Regions from separate parts of the Bacillus sp. P4_D3 genome, predicted to be linked through region 2. Evidence: riboswitches for the same ligand, from Rfam matches in the RefSeq annotation. Region 2 holds a riboswitch; the other holds the start of a gene.
What was found. Region 2 has a riboswitch for cyclic di-AMP ahead of AC1DTM_RS14655 (APC family permease). Riboswitches for the same ligand answer to the same signal wherever they lie in the genome.

Region 1: another riboswitch for cyclic di-AMP. It lies ahead of AC1DTM_RS08385 (SipW-dependent-type signal peptide-containing protein); the one in region 2 lies ahead of AC1DTM_RS14655 (APC family permease).

What each region holds. Positions count from the first base shown of each region.
Region 1 covers NZ_JBFUIN010000038.1:13,024-21,445, reverse strand. Annotated here, with positions in the region: gene AC1DTM_RS08425 (FtsX-like permease family protein) at 1-10, opposite strand, end outside; gene AC1DTM_RS08420 (hypothetical protein) at 129-530, opposite strand; gene AC1DTM_RS08415 (patatin-like phospholipase family protein) at 728-1,582, opposite strand; gene kdpDN (KdpD-like non-kinase potassium sensor) at 1,731-2,885, opposite strand; gene kdpC (K(+)-transporting ATPase subunit C) at 2,942-3,523, opposite strand; gene kdpB (potassium-transporting ATPase subunit KdpB) at 3,540-5,630, opposite strand; gene kdpA (potassium-transporting ATPase subunit KdpA) at 5,644-7,311, opposite strand; gene kdpF (K(+)-transporting ATPase subunit F) at 7,331-7,411, opposite strand; gene AC1DTM_RS08385 (SipW-dependent-type signal peptide-containing protein) at 7,408-7,512, opposite strand; cyclic di-AMP (ydaO/yuaA leader) riboswitch at 7,608-7,753, opposite strand; gene AC1DTM_RS08380 (hypothetical protein) at 8,015-8,245, opposite strand; gene AC1DTM_RS08375 (hypothetical protein) at 8,262-8,422, opposite strand, start outside.
Region 2 covers NZ_JBFUIN010000136.1:120-4,602, forward strand. Annotated here, with positions in the region: partial or broken gene AC1DTM_RS14640 (hypothetical protein) at 1-703, opposite strand, end outside; gene panE (2-dehydropantoate 2-reductase) at 879-1,811, shown strand; gene AC1DTM_RS14650 (hypothetical protein) at 1,874-2,002, opposite strand; cyclic di-AMP (ydaO/yuaA leader) riboswitch at 2,142-2,288, shown strand; gene AC1DTM_RS14655 (APC family permease) at 2,431-4,257, shown strand.

The DNA of each region.
Region 1 (8,422 bases), on a different contig from region 2:
CTAAATACATGTCTCTGCTCCTTTTAGATAAGAAGGAGACGATGAACATCCCCTTCTCCTTATCCAAATATTTATAAAGACAACTATTTAATATTTTTTATTACTGTAATCGTAAGTTCCTATTACTATTAAAAGTACCTTTGTAATCGTAAGTTTCCATTACTATCAAAATTACCTTTGCGAATCTCTTCTTGATAGTCATTATCCTCATTAGCATAATGCTCAGAGTATAGTCCTTTTGCACCAAAGGCGTTATATGCACCATTACTCACAGTAGCATTTAATGCTCTTCCAGATTCATGGGATCCTAATTTATCCGAAGCGCTTTCAATATATGAATTATTTCCATTTGAATTAATAAAAGAAATTGCTACTGAACAGCGAGATGCATTTTGATTCGTAGTCGTTTGAGCTCTGTAAGATAGTAGATTACCGCTTTTGTGACCACTTAAAGTTGGATAGAATGCACTTGTTGAGATTGATGTTGCTAATACTACTAAAGTTGTAATTGAAAAAACCTTTCCTTTCATTAACAATCACCTCATAAATTAAATAGTTTAGTAGCGCTACATCGTCATAATACCCTTCAAGCCAATTTTTCTCAATAATAAACCCATATGTTTTACAAACTCTTTAAACGCTTAAACATTAATACATTTTTAAAAAGTAACGTATAAGTAGCAATACAAAAAAGGCTGCAGAGAACTCCTTCTCCACAGCCTAATTATTATTTTTGCAAAAACGCCTGTAAATCTGCAAACTGTCTCTTCGCATCTTCATAGCCTTGCTCATATAGATTTTGTAATTTAGCCGTATCCTTTTCCATACGATCTACTTGAAGCGGCACTTCCGGGCGAATAACAAATAAATTACCAGCTTGTTCTTCTTTTTCAATGTAGTGAAGTGTTTCATTATACACTTCATAACGAGCTAGCATCGTGTTAACAAGGTTCGGGTATTTTTTATAAGCTTTCGTTGCAACCCAGCCAAATTTCGATTTTTTCTTTGCGTAACCATGGTTTCTCGTCAAAATAACGACTGATTTTTTAAATCCATCCTCCTGTGCTTTACGAACTGGAATCGGATCAGAAATCCCGCCATCTAACAATTGCTTACCACGGTAATTTACTACTGGTGCGATGAAAGGTAATGAACTAGACGCTTGTAATAAATTTAGCGCATCATCATTCGTTCCCTCTTTTTCAAAATAAACAGACTGTCCTGTTTCACAATCCGTTGTTCCTACAAGAAAGCGTTCGGGACTATTAAAGTATGTTTCAAAATCAAACGGCACATGCTTTTCTGGAATTTCATGAAAAATGAATTCCATATCAAATAACTGACGTTTTCTCCATAAGTTTTTATACGATAAATACTTCGGATGTGATACATAATCAATATTGACCGTTTTGTTTCTATTTCTTTGTCTGGAAAGATACGACGCTGCATGACAAGCACCAGCTGATACACCGACTACATATGGAAAATATAAATCTTGTTCCATAAAGTATTCTAGTATCCCACCAGTATATACACCACGCATACCGCCTCCTTCTAATACTAACCCCGTATTTTCAAGCATGTTATTCTCTCCTCTTTATATACATTGACTCTTTAATTATTCACTATGTTAAGTATCTTTTTCTATTATATATGAGTTCTTTCAGAAATTATATTCAAAAGGCTTGAAAAAAGAAAAATAGAGACTCCTGAACAATCCAGTCTCTATTTTAAGCTCTTTGATCAGCAACGATATGAATATCAATATACTTCGTTTGTCTCATAATTTCATTTACAATAGAACCTTTTCGTATTTCTTCCCACCGTGTTCTCGCCGATTGCCCAAGTAAAACTTGTGTCACCTGTAGTCTTTTCGCAACTTCAATAATAACGTCAGCTGGCTTTCTTCCTTTCGCTTCTTCTAATACAAAGCTCGCCTCAAATTGATTCGTTAGCGATTTCCACTCTTCAATTGTTTGCTTTTTCCCTGCTGAAAGGGAATCTATATTTTCCCTTTCTACATTTAAGACATACAATTCAGCGTTTAACCGATCAGCCATGCGCCAACCTCGCCGTATTAATTTCTCCGCTGTCGAACTATATTGCACACAAACGAGAATTTTTTCCTTCACGCCAATCGGTTCTATAACTGTTTGGCTAATTTTCTCATCCATATCATCTGCAACTTCTCGAAGTGATAATTCCCTTAGTGCCCCTAAATTATTAAGTGTAAAGAAATTTTGTAAGCTTTGTTGAATTTTTTCTTCCTTATATATCTTTCCATCTATTAATCTCTTCCTTAATACTTCCGGTGTTGCATCAACGAGTTGAATTTCATTTGCTTTTTGCAAAATAAAGTCTGGAATACGCTCTCTTACTTTTATATTCGTAATTTGAGCTACAATGTCATGAACACTTTCTAAATGTTGAATATTAAATGCTGATAATACGGATATGCCTGCTTCTAATAATTCTTGTACATCCATATAACGTTTCTTATTTTTAGATCCAGGAATATTACTATGCGCGAGTTCATCCACTACAACTACTTGCGGTGCACGCTTTATAATTCCTTCCACATCAAGCTCACAAAATAACTTTCCTTTATACTGTATTTCTTTTAAAGGGACTTTTTCTAAATCAGCAATCGCTTCTGCTGTCTCTTCCCTCCCATGTGTTTCAATTAAACCAATTACAATATCAATACCATCTTTTTTCATTTCTCTAGCATCATAGAGCATCTTATAACTTTTCCCTACCCCTGGTGCAGCCCCTACGTATAGCTTTAACTTCCCGCGATTTTGCTGACGAATATATTCTAGATACTCTTCTGGCGTCCGCCTTTGAAACGTCGGTTTATAATCATCCGCATACAAAATACTCACACCCTTTCTTTTGAAACAACGCTACCTCAATCCTTTAGATTGAGGTAGCGTTATTTCTATTTCATTAGTTTCTGTAATTCTAAATTTAACTTTAAGACATTCACGCGATCTTCTCCAAACAAGCCGAGCGCAGCGCCTTCCGTTTGATCCTTAATCAATTGATCTAGCTTTTCTTTCGGAATATTCGTTAATTTCGATATACGATCTACCTGTACAGAAGCCGCCTTTGGACTAATGTCAGGATCAAGCCCTGAACCTGAATTCGTCACTAAATCTATCGGTACTTCTGTAACTGGAACGGTTGGATTTTGTTTCTTCCAGTCTTCAATACTTTTCTCTACTCGTTTCTCTAAATCTGGATTAGACGGTGCATAGTTATTTGAACCGGATGCCTCTGCTTTATATTCTATACTAGAGACGCGTCCATGAAAATAACGTGGATCTGTGAAATTTTGACCGATTAATTTTGAACCAACTATTTCATCCTTATCATTATATATAAGACTTCCATCCGCATTATCCTTCATTACCGCTTGCGCAATACCAGTTACAATAAGCGGGTATACGAGGCCACACAAAACTAAAAATGTAAAAGTAATACGAATAATTGGTGATAGTATACTTTGTTTCTTCGCCATCTTTTTCCCCTCTTCCTTATATGAACAAGCCGACGATCATATCAATTACTTTAATTCCAATGAACGGAACGATAACCCCGCCAAGCCCGTAAATGAGTAAGTTTCGGCTAAGCAGCGCATTCGAACTCATCGGCTTATATGCAATACCTTTCATCGCTAGCGGAATGAGTAACGGAATAATAACCGCATTAAATATTAATGCTGATAAGATTGCTGAAAGCGGTGATGTTAATTTCATAATGTTTAATGCTTCCATTTGCGGAATCGCAAGTGTAAACATCGCTGGAATGATTGCGAAGTATTTCGCAATATCATTCGCAATACTAAACGTCGTTAACGCACCACGTGTCATTAACAATTGCTTACCGATTCCTACAACCTCAATAATTTTAGTTGGATTCGAATCTAAATCGATCATATTGGCCGCTTCTTTCGCAGCTGTGGTACCACTATTCATCGCCAATCCAACATCAGCTTGCGCTAACGCCGGGGCATCATTTGTACCATCACCTGTCATTGCTACAAGTTTCCCTTTATCTTGCTCTGCTTTAATAACCGCAATTTTATCTTCTGGTTTACACTCAGCAATGAATTCATCTACCCCTGCTTCTTTCGCAATTGTTGCTGCTGTTAATGGATTATCACCTGTACACATAACCGTTTTAATTCCCATTTGGCGCAATTGTTCAAAACGTTCACGCATACCAGGTTTTACTGTATCCTTTAAATAAATCAAACCGTAAATACGATCATCTACTGCAACTACAAGCGGTGTCCCGCCCTCTTTTGAAATTAAATCTGCTTTTTGATTCACATCTTTCGGAATTGTTCCACCTTGCGATTGAACCCATTCAATAACGGCACCGACAGCACCTTTTCTCACTTTCGTTCCGTCCTGTAAATCAACACCACTCATTCTCGTTTCTGCTTTAAACGGAACAAATTCACCTTGTTCTGCAAGTTCTCTATTATATGATATAGATTTCGTTTGTACATATTCTATAACTGATCGACCTTCTGGCGTTTCGTCTAAAACTGAGCTAATTGCAGCCCATTTTCCTACTTGCTCAATCGTTTCATTTCCTACAGGTAGCAGTGTATGTGCCATCCGGTTCCCGAAAGTAATCGTACCTGTTTTATCTAAAATAATTGTATTAATATCACCCGCAGCTTCTACTGCTTTCCCTGACATTGCTAGCACATTAAATTTTGTCACACGGTCCATCCCAGCAATACCAATCGCTGATAATAACCCACCAATTGTCGTTGGAATTAAACAAACTAACAACGCTACAAGTACAGCTGTTTCAATTTGAAACCCTAAATAATTTGTGAAAATCGGCAACGTCACAACAACGATTAAGAAAATAAGAGTTAAACTCGTTAATACTGTATTTAAAGCAATCTCATTCGGCGTTTTTTGACGAGCAGCGCCTTCTACTAATGAAATCATTTTATCAATAAATGATTCACCAGGATTGCTCGTAATTATAATTGTAATCTCATCACTTACGACCATCGTTCCGCCTGTTACGGAACAAAAATCACCGCCCGCCTCTTTTATTACAGGAGCTGATTCCCCTGTAATTGCAGATTCATCTACAGACGCTAATCCTTTAATTACTTCACCATCATTCGGAATCATTTCTCCTTGTTTTACAATAACAACGTCACCTTTTCTCAGATCAGTTGCTGAAACTTGAACAATATCTCCATTTTCTTTTACAACATTTGCAAACACATCTTTCTTCGATTGTTTTAAAGAATCTGCTTGTGCTTTACCACGACCTTCAGCTAACGCTTCTGCAAAGTTAGCAAATAAAACTGTAAATAATAGAATGAGAGAAACTGTTATATTAAACCATCCTGGTACACTATTAGAACTACTTGGAAGAAAGGATAAAATGAACGTAATTATAAAGCCAATTTCCACAATGAACATAATCGGATTCTTTATCATTACTTTCGGATTCAATTTCGCAAAGGATTGTTTCATCGCATGCGTCACGATATCACGATCCAACGTTTTCGCTTGTCTAACCTCATCTTCCACAGCATGTATTTGTGACTGATTTATTTGTTTTTCTTTTACCACTACCGGTCTCATCATTTACCCTCCATTACTTCAATGTAAGAAATTCTGCAATTGGGCCGAGTACTAACATCGGGAAGAATGTTAACGCACCAACAATTACAATCGTTCCGATAAAGATCCCTCCAAATAAACCATTATCTGTACGGAACGTTCCGACTGTTTCTGGCACTACCGTCTTCTCTTTCAATGAAGCTGCCACAGCTAACATTGTAATTAAGCTGAAATAGCGCCCTAAAAACATAACTAAACCAGTTGTAATATTCCAAAACGGTGTATTATCTGCTAATCCTTCAAATCCTGATCCATTATTCGCAGCTGACGATGTATACTCATATACAACTTGCGTTAAACCGTGGAAACCTGAATGAGAAATTGCATCCGTCCCTAAATTTGTTGAAAGAGCTAATGCTGAAAACCCTAAAATAAGTAATGGATGAAATAATATCGTTACCGCAATTAATTTCATTTCCTTACCTTCAATTTTCTTACCTAAAAACTCTGGTGTCCGTCCAACCATTAACCCAGATATAAAGACTGCAATAATTGCATACATAATAATGTTAACAAAGCCTGCTCCAACACCACCGTATACTGTATTTAACATCATATTTACGAGTGGTACTAAACCACCAATTGGTGTTAATGTATCATGCATCGTATTAACTGCTCCTGTTTCAGCAGCTGTCGTTACTGTTGCGTATAGTGAAGAAAATACTGTTCCAAATCGTACTTCTTTTCCTTCTGTACTTCCTTGTACATGTTCAATACCCATTCCATTTAACGCTGGATTCCCATTTAATTCCGCTGTAGTAATCGTTATAAACCCTAGTAAAAACACCATAAATAGTGAAACGAAAAGGATACGTCCTTGTTTTTTATTTCCTACCATTCGTCCGTACGTAAATGGTAGTGCTGTTGGCAATAACATCATAAGCATCATTTGTAAAATATTACTCATTTGTCCTGGATTTTCGAAAGGATGTGTAGAATTTGCCCCGAAAAATCCACCGCCGTTATTTCCAAGTTCCTTAATGGAAACGAATGATGCAACTGGACCACGCAAAATACTTTGCTTCGCACCATCAATTGTTTGTGCTGTAACTGCCCCGTCTAACGTTTGTGGTACACCAAGTGCGACAAAGACTAGCGCTGCAATAAATGCGATAGGAAGAAAAACTCTCGTTAATGCTCTCGTAAAATCAACGAAAAAGTTACCGAGTTCTTTTCCAGCGAGTCCTCTAATAAAAGCCATAACAAGTGCTAACGTCGTTGCTGGTGCCGCAAACATTAAAAATGTAATCCCGATTAATTGTGATAAATAAGATAAACCATTTTCACCGCTATAATGCTGTAAGTTTGTATCAGCCATAAAACTAATCGCTGTATTAAAAGCCAGCGTAGGCTCCATTCCTTCAATATGTGCTGGATTTAGCGGCAGCACACCTTGTAATCTGAAAATGAAATATACGACAACAATCATGAATCCATTGAGTAAAACTAATGATAATGCGTACTGTTTCCACGTTTGATTGTATGCTTTTACACCCGTAATTTTAAAAATAAGTTTTTCAAAAGGCCCGAATACTTTATCTAGCGTTTTGCTACCTTGAAAGGCTTTCTCTAAATAAATCCCCGTTGGCTTTGCTACTAAAATAAACAAGAGCATTGTAATAACGACTGCAACCCAAATCATAATGAATGATTCCCCCTAATTAAAACTTTTCTGGATTTAATAATGCGTACACTAAGTACACCGTAATCGCTGCAACAATAACCGATAAGGCAATCATCATGATTGCTTCCCTTCTTTCACAACTTTATCTGACCAACTTGCAAGACTTGCCATCGATGCGACTAACCCAACAAAAATCCCGATCATTACAACATCTAACATAACTACCCCTCGCTTTTTGTTAAAATTTACCATATAGTTATCAAAAAAAGAACACTAAGCTCCACTTAGTGTTCGAAACGAACAACACAAAGTAAACCTCCTCTCTAAACGCTTACGAGGTTAGCTGTCGGATTCGGGCCTAAAGAGTAGCCCTACTTTCAAAATTGAAAGATTCACCCCAAGTGACGATGCACAAAATTGGTTCCCCCGCTCCATTTCTGGAACTCAGCGATTTTAGGTTTTTTTGGAAATTTCATAAATGATTTATGAGAGTAAATATACTCCTCTATATTTAACTTGTAAAGAGGCAAATTACTAAAAAAAAGAAAATATTCCGTCGTTTAAGCGTTTACATTACGTGTTATTAATATTCTTTCATCTGTTTTCTTGTCTTTTCTTTCTTTTTCATAAAAATAATCCTTTAAATATGAAATAAAAAGAGCGAATTACATGAAGTGCATAGCTTGTTGCACTCAGTATTCGCTCTTTTTTCATTCAACCTTTATTCTCCTCGTAAAAATGCACGTAAATTTCTTCCCCGAATATAAACTTGCGACAGTTCTGCATGTAGCTGCTCATATTCGATAATATCTGTTTTTAAATATAAGGCATCTTTCGATGGCAATATTATATATGGCCTTGGAAAAATAGGATCGAGCGCCACCAATTCTTGAACTCGCTCTACCGATGCCACCCAACGATTCGCTATATCTCCTAGTAACAATACCTTCATCTTCGTTTCCCCCGCTCTATTCAAAAAATAAAAAAGAAATATTATCACAGTTCGTAAACACTACAAATTTAGCTCCAATTGTTTCATAGAGCCTGGCTGGATAGCGTTTATTCTTTGTAACAACAGTAATAGGCGCTTGAAAAGAGAAACGAATGCGTTCTGTGAAAAAGCTAACTA
Region 2 (4,483 bases):
GATATACATCGATTATATGAAGGTCTGACTCTTTGTTTATGGATAATAGAGTTTGTACATACATTCGCTGGTCTTCAAAGAAAGGGAATGTTTGAAAGTAAGAACTCCGCAATCTCTTGTTCTCAAAGAAGTCTGTTAAACCATGAAATAAATCACCGAATATAAGTTTTTCTACTTGTGAATATTTTTTTCCATCACATTCAATACAAATAGTCTCAGTCGTATCACTTTTAGTTTCAAGTACACGGAAGCGAGCCGCGAATTCAATCGCTTCTGATAATGTCATGTTAGGAGCGGTTTTTATTTCTGTCCGAATTGTTAAGAACCCAAGCTCATAAGGACAAAGTGTTACATCAATAGAATGTATCTTGAATGGAACGGAAATAAGGTTAGTTGTTAAATGTCCATTTAAATTAAGGTCTTTAGAATAGCGCTGTAATCCTTTTTGATGTTCTGAATGAGGAAAGAGAATTTTATTTGTAAAGGAAAGATAGTATGCTTCCATATTTTGATGTGAAACTTGAAATTTCCCGTAATATGTATTTTCATCTTCAAGATGATCGAGTCGAAAAGGTCGAAAATCATTTTTTTGTAAGAAAGGGAACATATTTTGTTCATATCCAGTTTTAAACGAAAACGGGAATATAAATTGAAATATAGCTGTTGTTACATCTTTTTCCTCGATTGTTTGTATTGCCTCCATTTACATTGTTTCCTTTCCGTATAAGCTATAGAAACAACATGCCCAATTTTTCTTGAAAATAACCTCTCTTGTTCATTAGATTAAGAATGAAAATTCAGCTTATTTAACAAAGGACATGTATAATGTTATGTATACTAAAATTAGTATAATTGTGTTAGAAAAAGGGGGATGTTGTATGCGTATTTTAGTATTAGGAGCTGGGGGCGTTGGCGGATTTTTCGGTGGCCGATTAGTAGAAAAGGGAGAAGATGTTACATTTCTCGTTCGCAGCAAAAGAAAACAGCAATTAGAAGAAAAAGGCCTTGTTATTCGTAGTGTTAATGGAGATTTTTCATTTCAACCGAAATTGGTAACGAAAGAAGATAGAACGACTCCATTTGATGTGATTTTATTTTCAACAAAAGCGTATCATTTACACGAGGCGACCATAGATTTAAAGCCGTTTGTAGGTAAAAATACTGTAATAATCCCATTGTTAAATGGTATCGCTCATTTATCACTATTACAAAAGGAATTAGGTGAAGAGAAAGTAATTGGCGGTCTATGCTTTATCGAGACGACATTAAACGATCAGGGAGAAATTGTACAAACGAGTGCTGCCAACAGACTTGTATTTGGGGAAATTAAGTCTCAAGATTCAGAGAGAATAAAGCTTATTTCTAAAACATTTGCAGATACAAAAGCTAGTTTTGTTTTAAGTGAAAATATTGTGCAAGATATGTGGCATAAATATTTATTTATCACCGTAATGTCAGGTGTGACAACATTAATGCGTGCGCCGATAGGACCGATTCGTGAGAGTGATGGAGGCCGAGAATTTATTAGGAACTTATTTGAAGAATCAGTGCAAATCATGAAATCTATGGGGGCTCCAGTTAAGGAGAATATAGCCCAGGAACATATGAAAACGATTGATAAAATTTCGTATGATATGAAGTCATCGATGCAACGGGATATGGAAAAAGGTTCGCTCATTGAAGGGAAGCATTTACAAGGATACTTATTGAAATTAGCAGAGGAAATGTCTATAGATGTGCCTTTATTAAGTGTTGTGTATCAAAATTTAAAGGTGTATGAAAAAATGATTTTTACTAAAGAAATGGTATGAAAAAGAGTAAAGGATAGCAAAATATAAATGTTGCTATCCTTTTTTTGTTTCTTTTTGACAATTTATTCGTTTCTTTTCGGTTTATCTGTCGTATTTCGTTCTCTTTCACGTTTACCATATAGCTGATTAATTTCATTTGCTACTGCATCTAAATAGGAATCGGAAAAAAGTGGCTTCTTTTCTTTAGACATACGGGTCTCCTTTGTGGATTTTTAGTATTCATTATGTATATTTTTCGGTGGATTATGCGCAATCGTTTTAATTTTTTTCTTTTTTAAAATTTTTGTTTACTTTTTGAAAATAAAGGAGTATTATAATCCACAGTTTCAATTTTCTAAATCGCTGAAGCCGCATGGTGCGGGGGACCCGTTCTTATGGATTAGTACATAATCCAATGGGGTGAATCCTTGAAAAAGGTAGGGCTACTCATAGGCCCGAATCCGACAGCTAACCTCGTAAGCGTTATATTGAGAAGGAAGGTGGAGCTTGTGCGACAAAAAAAATAATGTCTACAAGTCTATTTCGTTATGGCTTGTAGACATTTTTGTTTTCTGAAGAAATAGTTTATCGCTGTAACTAGCAGAATCGTTCGTACAAAATTATTGGAGAGTGGACAGCATTGGTTTCATCTATTAAAAGATTTTTAATTGGAAGACCGTTAAAATCAACTGAGTTAGGAGAGCAAAAACTTAATAAAACGAAGGCGCTAGCCATTTTATCTTCTGACGCATTGTCATCGGTCGCATACGGACCAGAGCAAATATTAATTGCACTAGCAGGTCTTGGAGCAATAGCTTATTGGTATTCCATTCCGATAGCTGTTGGGGTATTAGTATTATTGACAGCTCTTATTTTATCTTATCGACAAATTATTTTTGCTTACCCTCATGGCGGCGGAGCATATGTTGTATCAAAAGAAAATTTAGGGATGAATCCGGGATTAATAGCTGGAGGATCTTTATTAGTCGATTACATTTTAACTGTTGCAGTAAGTGTGTCCGCAGGTACAGATGCACTCACATCAGCTTTTCCTAGTTTACATGCACATAATGTAATCATTGCGATTATATTTGTCATATTGATTACCATCTTAAATTTAAGAGGCGTAACGGAATCAGCTTCCGTTTTAGCATATCCGGTTTATTTATTCGTTGTAGCATTATTTATATTAATTGGTGTAGGAATATATAATATTTTGACTGGTCACGTTTCACCCACGCTGCATTCGCCAATTGGAACACCAGTTGCGGGAATTAGTTTGTTCTTACTGTTACGAGCATTTGCTTCAGGAAGCTCTGCTTTAACGGGTGTTGAGGCGATATCTAACGCAATTCCAAACTTTAAAGATCCTGCACCTAACAATGCAGCGAAAACATTGCTTGCAATGGGTGCATTACTTGCAGTTTTATTTTCTGGAATTGTCTTTTTAGCTTATTATTACGGAATTAATCCAAGTAAGGAAGTAACAGTCGTTTCACAAATTGCTGAACAAACTTTTGGACGTAATTTCATGTACTATTTCATACAAGGTACAACAGCTTTAATATTAATTCTTGCGGCTAACACAGGTTATTCTGCATTTCCACTATTAGCGGTTAATCTTGCAAAAGATAAGTTCATACCGAGAATGTTTACGATTAGAGGAGACCGCCTAGGTTATTCAAACGGTATTATTATACTTGGGATTTCTTCGATTATTTTAATTGTAGCTTTTCAGGGGAAAACAGAACACTTGATTCCGCTATATGCAGTAGGGGTATTTATTCCGTTTACACTTTCTCAAACTGGAATGGTACTAAAATGGCTTCGTGAAAAGCCTGAAGGATGGGCTTTAAGATTAACGGTTAATTTAATTGGTGCAGTCATTAGTTTTATCGTTATGAGCATGTTCTTTTTAACTAAGTTCGCACAAGTTTGGTCAATCCTTATTTTCTTACCTTTTATTATCTTCTTGTTCCATCGAATTAAGAAGCATTATGATGCAGTGGGCGATCAATTAAGTTTAAAAACTTGTGAACCACTTGTTCCGATTGAAGGGAATGTAATTGTCGTTCCTGTAGCTGGTATGACTCATGTAGTAGAAAATTCATTGAACTATGCTAAGGCTCTTTCTGCAGATCAAGTTATCGCTGTATATGTTGCTTTTGACAGAGAAGAGGAAAAGAAATTTGAAGAGAAATGGGAGAAGTGGCAACCTGAAGTAAGGCTTGTTACATTACATTCTCATTATAGAAGCATTATTCAGCCGCTTACAAAATTTATTGACACAGTGCAATATAAAGCGAGTGAATCAAATTACCGAGTTACGGTCGTTATACCACAGTTTATTCCGAAAAAAGGTTGGCATAACATTCTTCATAATCAGTCTAGTTTACTCATTCGTGCGTATTTACTCTATAAAAGAAATGTTGTTATTACGACAGTTCCATATCATTTGAAAAAGTAATAAGATTTTTTAAGGATAGCTTCACGAAAGTGAAGCTATCCTTTTTGTGTATATGCTATGCATAATTGCATATAGGCCTTAAAGTTATATTGATATAATGTAATCACTTATGAGTAAACAGTGTTTTTTGTTGTGATATATGGATATTTTAATGGAGGAAGTTAAGTGGATTTTATTTTGGAATAAGGACATGAGGTCTTGAAAATAAAGGGAATTAAAATACTTC